2 regions of the Isoptericola sp. NPDC058082 genome follow, and region 2 is predicted to be linked to the other one. Evidence: riboswitches for the same ligand, from Rfam matches in the RefSeq annotation. Region 2 holds a riboswitch; the other holds the start of a gene.
What was found. A riboswitch is a leader RNA that binds a small molecule or an ion and turns the genes downstream of it on or off. The one in region 2 is predicted to bind S-adenosylmethionine.
Positions count from the first base shown of each region.

Region 1: linked by a shared signal. The riboswitch ahead of ACFVS0_RS01675 (ABC transporter substrate-binding protein) and the one ahead of ACFVS0_RS19665 (aminotransferase class V-fold PLP-dependent enzyme) in region 2 are both predicted to bind S-adenosylmethionine.

Region 1 covers NZ_JBHVSQ010000001.1:361,477-365,258, forward strand. Annotated here, with positions in the region: gene ACFVS0_RS01665 (GntR family transcriptional regulator) at 1-39, opposite strand, end outside; gene ACFVS0_RS01670 (carotenoid oxygenase family protein) at 90-1,358, opposite strand; SAM riboswitch class IV at 1,540-1,653, shown strand; gene ACFVS0_RS01675 (ABC transporter substrate-binding protein) at 1,726-3,363, shown strand; gene ACFVS0_RS01680 (ABC transporter permease) at 3,368-3,782, shown strand, end outside.
Region 2 covers NZ_JBHVSQ010000021.1:14,925-18,706, reverse strand. Annotated here, with positions in the region: gene ACFVS0_RS19675 (protein kinase) at 1-691, opposite strand, end outside; gene ACFVS0_RS19670 (RNA polymerase sigma factor) at 691-1,371, opposite strand; SAM riboswitch class IV at 1,458-1,574, shown strand; gene ACFVS0_RS19665 (aminotransferase class V-fold PLP-dependent enzyme) at 1,609-3,051, shown strand; gene ACFVS0_RS19660 (CsbD family protein) at 3,125-3,298, opposite strand; gene ACFVS0_RS19655 (NAD(P)-dependent oxidoreductase) at 3,409-3,782, opposite strand, start outside.

The DNA.
Region 1 (3,782 bases), on a different contig from region 2:
GTCGGCGACGATCACGAGGTACCGCGGCGTGTCGGTCACGGCGTCATGCTGCCACGGCGTCGACGGCACCGAGACTCGTCGGTCGGGAGTCATCGGTCCGGGAGCCAGCTGCCGTGCAGACCGAGGGGCACCCGGGCCGGCAGGTGGACGCGGGCGACGGGCGCGCCGGTGAAGTCCTGGGCGGCGAGGATCACCAGGTCGCTGGCGTTCCGCGAGGGGTTGTGGACGTAGGTGAGCAGGTATCCGTGGTCCTCGACGGCACCGTCGGCCCCGGCCGCGGCGAACACGGCCTCGCCGACTGCCTCGTCCCGCCCGAAGCGGTGCACCTCGGACGTGCCGTGCGCGAGGTCGTGCTTGACGAGGGCGTTGGTGAAGGAGTCGTCGCCCGGCGCCCCCTCGGGCTCGAACGGCACCCCGTAGAGGGCGGTCGCCGCCGAGTAGCCGAAGCGGTAGGGGCGGGTCAGGCGCGACTCGTTCACCCGCGGGAAGTCCTGCGGCCGGTCGTCCACCCGCTGCTGGTGGATCGTGCCCGGCCCGATCGTCCAGCGGTCCAGCATCGGGCGGATCGCGCCGGGCGCGGCGGGGTCGAACGGTCCGTCGGCCGTGATGACGTCGACCACCACCGAGTCGCCGTCGTCGTAGGCGTTCAGCGTGTGGCTGACGTGGACGGGGTCGACGTAGAACCAGCGCACCTCGCCTCCCGCCCGGGGCATGACGCCCACCCGGGTCGGGTGGTCCGGCAGCCAGCGGCACTCGAGGCCGTCGAAGCCGAGCGGCGTGTCCCAGAGGACGACGTGGCTCTCGGTGAGCGCGAAGTCGTGCATGAACGGCGTGCGGGTCATCGGGATCGAGGTGGTGCCGGTGACCGTCCCGCCGGCGTCGGTCACGATGTGCTGCACGACGTCGCGGCCCGGCATGTACGACAGCGAGTGCAGCTCCCCGGTGCGCGGGTCGTGCTTGGAGTGCGCCCCTGCCATGAACCCCTCGGGGGTGGCGCCGAGGTCGCACGACCCCAGCGTGTTCAGCTCCTCGTCCAGCTCCGCGGGCGGGAGGCCGCCTTCCGCCAGGGCGAACGTGCGCTGCGCGTGCTCGATCACGTGGACCATGGGCGCGAAGCCCGACGTCCGGACGAAGCGGTTGCGGTACCACTCGGCCCGGCCGTCGCGCAGCCGCACCCCGTGCACCATGCCCTGGCCCATGCCCCAGATGTGTACGCCGGGATCCTCCACGCCCAGGGCGTTGGGCCCGTTGCGCAGGTAGCGGCCGTTCAGCTCGGCCGGGATCCGCCCGGTGACGGGCAGGCCGTAGGCGGTGATCTCTTCGGTGACGGGCTCGAACGGCCCTTCCAGGTAGCGCATGGGTTCACCGTAGGAACGCACGCCCCCTGACCTGGACAGACGCGGGACGCTCGGCGGCTGTGCACTAGTGCAGCGGGCGCGTGCACGGCGGGACGCCCGGCCCGAGGGGAAGGCATCCGAGATATGAGACGACCACGGCATTCCTTGACTCGCGGGCCCCGGGCCGCTTCCCTGCCGCCCAGGTGACGAGCGCCAGCACCCAGGCCCGGCTCGCTGGCCAGCAACCCTTCGACGTGACGGGGTGCTCCGGGAACGACCTGACCCTGCCGCGCCCGCGGCGGGGTAAGCACGGCTCCGGTCGTCCACCGGGTCCCGGCAGCGTGCCGGGGCCGGGACGACCCGCCACGACCACGAGGAACGCCACGCGATGACCACCACCCCTCGCACCCACCGCCGCCGGACCCTCGGGCTGGCCGCGGCCGCCTCGGCCGCCGGCCTCCTGCTGGGCGCCTGCTCGAGCGGCGCCGACGCGACCGGTGCCGGCGCGTCGGCCGACGCCGAGCCCGTCGCCGGCGGCGACCTGACGTTCGCCATCACGGTGGACTCGCACTGCATCGACCCGCAGCAGGTCGGCAACAACGACGCGATCGCGGCCGCCCGGCAGACCGTCGCCTCCCTGACCGCCCAGGACCCGGAGTCGGGCGAGATCCTGCCCTGGCTCGCCGAGAGCTGGGAGGTGAACGACGACGCCTCCAGCTACACGTTCCACCTGCGCGACGACGCCACCTTCGCCGACGGCACCCCGATCGACGCCGAGGCCGTCAAGACCAACTTCGACGCCATCGTCGACCTCGGCGCCGTGGCGTCGCTCGGGTCGCAGTACCTGGTCGGCTACGCGGGCACCACCGTGGTGGACGAGAACACCGTGACCGTCGACTTCGACGAGCCCAGCGCGCAGTTCCTCCAGGCCACGTCGACGTTCTCCCTCGGCCTGCTGTCGCCCGGCTCGGCGAAGCTGTCGGCCGAGGACCGCTGCGCCGGCAAGTACGTGGGCTCCGGGCCGTTCGCCGTGCAGACCTACACCCAGGACCAGGAGATCGTCCTGGAGAAGGTCAAGGACTACGCCTGGGGCTCGGAGGCGAACGCGCACACCGGCGAGGCCTACCTCGACACCGTGACCTTCAAGGTCATCCCCGAGGCCGGCGTGCGCACCGGCTCCCTGCAGTCCGGCCAGATCGACGCCACCGCCGCGCTGAACGCCGTCGACCTGCCGCAGTTCGACGGCAACGGGTTCTGGCTGCAGTACCGCGCCAACCCGGGCGTCGTGTTCAACCTCTTCCCGAACGAGTCCAGCCCGCTGGCCGCCGACGAGGCCGTGCGCACCGCGCTCGTCAAGGGGATCGACCGCCAGCAGATCGTCGACACGGTGCTGACGCCGCAGGACCAGCCGGCCACGGGCGTGCTCTCCCACTCGACGCCGCTGTTCGAGGGCGCCGACGACCTGCTCGCCTACGACCCCGAGGGCGCGAAGAAGATCCTCGACGACGCCGGCTGGGTCGAGGGCGCCGACGGCATCCGGGAGAAGGACGGGCAGACGCTCACCACGACCGTGACGTTCTGGCAGGTGCCCGAGCCGCTCGAGCTCGTGCAGCAGCAGCTGCGCCAGATCGGCGTCGACCTGCAGCTCAAGCACGTGACCGTCGCCGAGAAGGAGGCGGCGAACGAGGCCGGCGACTTCGACTTCGACTACTACAACCTCACCCGGTCCGACGCCGACGTGCTGCGCACGATCTTCTCGGCGAACGCGCGCAACATCAACCAGCGCGACGCGGAGGAGGTCGACCAGCTCCTGGACGACTCCGCCGCGGCCACCGACCCCGAGGAGCGGAAGAAGCTCGTGGCCGAGGCGTCCAGGCTCCTCATCGAGCGCGGGCACGCCATCCCCGTCTACGAGCTGTCCACCACGATCGCCGCGAGCGACCGCGTCCAGGGCCTGACGTTCGAGGCGTCCTCGCGCCTGGACTTCTACGACGCCTGGGTCACCGACGGCGCGGGTGAGGAGTGACCGGATGACCCGCTACGTGCTGCGGCGCGCCGGGCAGGGGGTGTTCGTCCTCTGGGCGGCCTTCACCGTCGCGTTCTTCGTCCTCTACCTGCTGCCCAGCGACCCGGCCGCCCTGGTCGCGTCCGGTGGCGGCGAGGTGAGCCAGGTCGACCCGGCCCAGCTGGCCGCGCTGCGGGCCGAGTACGGGCTCGACCGCCCGGTCCTCGTGCAGTACGGCGCCGCCCTGCTCGCCGCGCTGACCGGCGACTTCGGCACCTCCTACGTGAGCGGCGCCCCCGCGACCACGCTCGTCGCGCAGGCCCTGCCCGAGACGCTCAAGCTCACCGGCACGGCGCTGGTGGTCGCCGTCGTCGGGGGCACCGCGGTCGCCGTGGCCAGCGTCTTCCCGCGGGCCCGGTTCCTGCGCCAGGCGCTGTCCG
Region 2 (3,782 bases):
GGTCGGCGCCCTCGACGAGCCAGGACAGCAGCGCGGACATCGCCCACAGGTCGGCGCGGGTGTCGACCGTGCCGGGGCCGTCCTGCTCCGGCGGCCGGAACCCCTCGGTGCCGCCCGCGACGGTCAGCCCGGAGCTGCGGGCCAGGTCCTTGCTCATGCCGAGGTCGGCCAGGACGAGGCGCTCGTCCGGCCGGACGACGGCGGCGGGAACGCCCTCGACCGCACCCTCCGGGCCGGTACGCAGCAGCACGTTGCCGGGGCTGAGGTCCCGGTGCACGAGGTGCGCGGCGTGCACGGCCTCGACCGCGGCGGCGAGCCCCCGGGCGACGGCGAGCACGTCGGCGGGCGTCGCCGTCCACCCGTCCGCCCGCAGGGCCGCGACGCGGGCCGCGAGGGTGCCGCGGTCGGCGAGCTCGAGGACGAGGTAGGGCTGCTGGCGGTCGCTCTCGCCGATGTCGTGCACGGCGACGACGTGCGGGCTCGCCACCCGCCGCAGCGCCCGGCCCTCCGCGATGAACCGCTCGCGGACCTCCGGGTTGAGGCTGTGGTTCTCGGCCAGCACCTTCACCACGACGACGTCGTCCAGCCGCTCGTCCACGGCGCGGTGCACGGTGGCGAACGACCCGACGCCGATGACGTCGCCCACCCGGTACCGCCCGAGCAGCGGCTCGGGCGCGGCCGGCGCGGCCATCAGGACAGGCTCCCGAGGGCCGCGGCCACGAGCGCGCGGCCGCGCGAGACCTGTGACTTCACGGTGCCGACGCTGCGCCCCAGACGGTCGGCCACCTCCGCGTAGGGCAGGCCCTCGATGTCGCGCAGCGTCACGGGCTCGCGGTAGAGCTCGGGCAGGGCGGCGAGCGCGTCGCGCACGGTGGCGCGCGTGGCGATGAGGGAGCTCATCCGTTCCGACGGCCCGACGTCGTCGTCGGGCAGGGGAGCGGTGGCGCGCTGCCGTCGCAGGTGGTCGACCACCCGGTGGCGCACGATCCCGTGCACCCACGTGGTGACCCGCGACCCGCCCGCGAACGACCGGACCGACGTCGCCACGGAGACCAGCACGTCCTGGGAGACGTCGTCCACGGCGGCCTCGTCGAGCAGGGCGCCGCGCACGAAGCGCCGGACGACGCCGGACGCGTCCAGCAGCTCCACCAGCAGCTCGGTCGCGGGCGCGGAGCCCGCGGCGGCCCGCCCGCCGACGAGGTCGAGGACGTCGGCGGCGTCGTCCCCGGTCGCCGCGCGGGCGGCGAGCCCTGCGGCGTGGAGGTCGCCGCCGGCGAGGGCGCGGGCGACCAGCTCGGCCGGGGTTCCGACGGGGCTTCCGACGGGGCCTCCCGGAGGCGCGCCGGAGGCCGGAACGGTGCGATCGGGCATGCATCCAGCGTCTCACGCGACCGCATCGTGAGAAGGGGGCGGGCTCCGCTTGACCGTGTGGTGCTGCGCACGCACGATGGGCGGCAGGTCAAGAGCGCCAGCGCGAAGCCCCGGCTCGCTGGCCGGCAACCCTCCTCTCGCGGCGGGGTGCCCCGGGTGACGACCTGGCCCTGCGCCGTCCGGCGCGCGGGCAAGCGCGGGGAGCCACCTCCCCGGCACGACCGAGGAGGACCACGCATGACCACGCTCACCCCCGCGCCTGCGGTGCCCGCCGCGCGCGTCGGCGCCGTGCAGGACGTCGCACCCGTGCTGCCCGTCGTCGGCGGCGACACGCTCGTGCCGCTCGTCGACGGCCGTCAGCTGCCGTACGCCAACCTCGACGTCGCGGCGTCGGCGCCCGCCCTGCAGGCCGTGGCCGACCGGGTCGCGCGCGTGCTGCCGCTGTACGCCAGCGTCCATCGCGGCGCCGGCTACCTGTCGCAGGTCTCGACGGCCCTGTACGAGACGGCCCGCCGCACGATCGGCGCGTTCGTCGGAGCCCGCGAGGACGACCTCACGATCGTCACCCGCAACACGACGGACTCGCTCAACCTGCTCGCGGGCTGCGTGCCCGCCGACCCGGCCACCGGCGAGCCCGGCCGCGTCCTCGTGCTCGACATCGAGCACCACGCCAACCTGCTGCCCTGGCAGCGCGTCACCGACGCGACCGTCGTCGCGGGCGGCCCGTCCGTGGCCGCCACCCTCGCGGAGATCGAGGAAGAGCTGGGGTCGGCCGCTGCCGCGGGCCGCCCCTACGCCCTCCTGGCGCTCACCGGCGCGTCCAACGTGACCGGCGAGGCGCTGCCCGTGGCCGACGTCGTCGCCGCCGCGCACGGCGCCGGCGCGCGCGTCGTGCTCGACGGCGCCCAGCTGGTGCCGCACCGCCGCTTCTCGCTCGCGGAGACGGGCGTCGACTACGTCGCGTTCTCGGGCCACAAGACGTACGCGCCGTTCGGGGCCGGTGCCCTGGTCGGCCGGCGCGACTGGCTCGACGCCGGCACCCCGTACCTGGCCGGCGGCGGCGCCGTGCGCCGGGTGCGCACCACCACGACCGACTGGCACGAGGGCCCCGCCCGGCACGAGGCCGGCTCGCCCAACGTCGTGGGAGCGGTGGCGCTCGCGGCCGCGTGCGACGAGCTCGCCGCCCTCGACCCGTGGGTCGCGGCCGGGCACGAGGACGCCCTGCGGCGCCGGCTCGTGGACGGGCTCGGCGAGATCGAGCGCGTCGAGGTCGTCCACGTCTGGGACGACGCCGTCGACCCGGTGGGGGTCGTGACGTTCACCGTCACCGGGTACGACCCGGGCCTCGTCGCCGCGTACCTGTCCGCCGAGCACGGCATCGGCGTGCGCGACGGCCGGTTCTGCGCCCACCCGCTGCTCGGCCGCCTCGGCTTCGACGCCGGCGCCGTCCGCGCGTCGGTGGGCCTCGGCACCGCGGGCGAGGAGGTCGAGCGGCTCGTCGCCGCCGTCCGCTCGCTCGTGACCGAGGGGCCGCAGGCGCAGTACGACGTCGTGGACGGGCTGTGGGTCGTCGTCGACGACCCGCGCCCCGTGCCCGAGGGCTCCGGCCTCGAGGGGCTGCTCGCCACCGCCGCGCTGGGCGCCGACGAGGCGTTCGGCTGCCTGCCCGACGACCTCTGAGCCGTCGGCCCCGCCCCGGGCGGACATGACGACGGGGCGCCACCGTGCGGTGGCGCCCCGTCGTGTCAGCGGGTCAGCCCTTGAACGCGTCCTTGACGTCGTCGCCCGCCTGCTTGAGGTTCGCGCTGGCCTGCTGGGCCTTGCCCTCGGCCTCTTTGCTCTCGTCGTCGGTGAGCTTGCCCGTGGCTTCCTTGGCCTTGCCTTCGGCCTCTTCCGCCAGGTGCTTGGCCTTGTCTCCCAGTCCCATCGGGGCTCCTTCCGTCGGACGAACGACCTCGAGCACCGACCGTAGGCGCGTGCCCGCCGGCTCGCACGCCGACGTCTCAGGTCGTGGTCCTCCGGGTGGCGACCGGCAGGTCAGGGCGTCGGGCGGCCGAACTCCTCGATCAGCACCGGGTACTGCTCGTGACCGTGGCCCGCGGCGACGCCACGGTCGGCCACGGCCTTGAGCAGTCTCGGCAGCTCGGTGCTCACGCCCAGCGCCGCGCTCTCCTCGACGAGGTGCGCCATCGCGCGCGCGTCCGTCTCGAGGGCCGAGGCCTCCGCCGGGAACCTGCCGCTGTCGACCTGCTCCGCGTAGCCGGGCAGCCAGGCGGCCACGCCCTCCGCGATCTGCCGGGCGAACGGGGCGAAGGCGGCGGCGTCCACCCCGGCCGTGCGGAGCATGGCGGTGCCGTGCAGCCACGCGTCGAGGACGCTCCACATCATCGTGAGGCCGGCCGCGTCGTAGA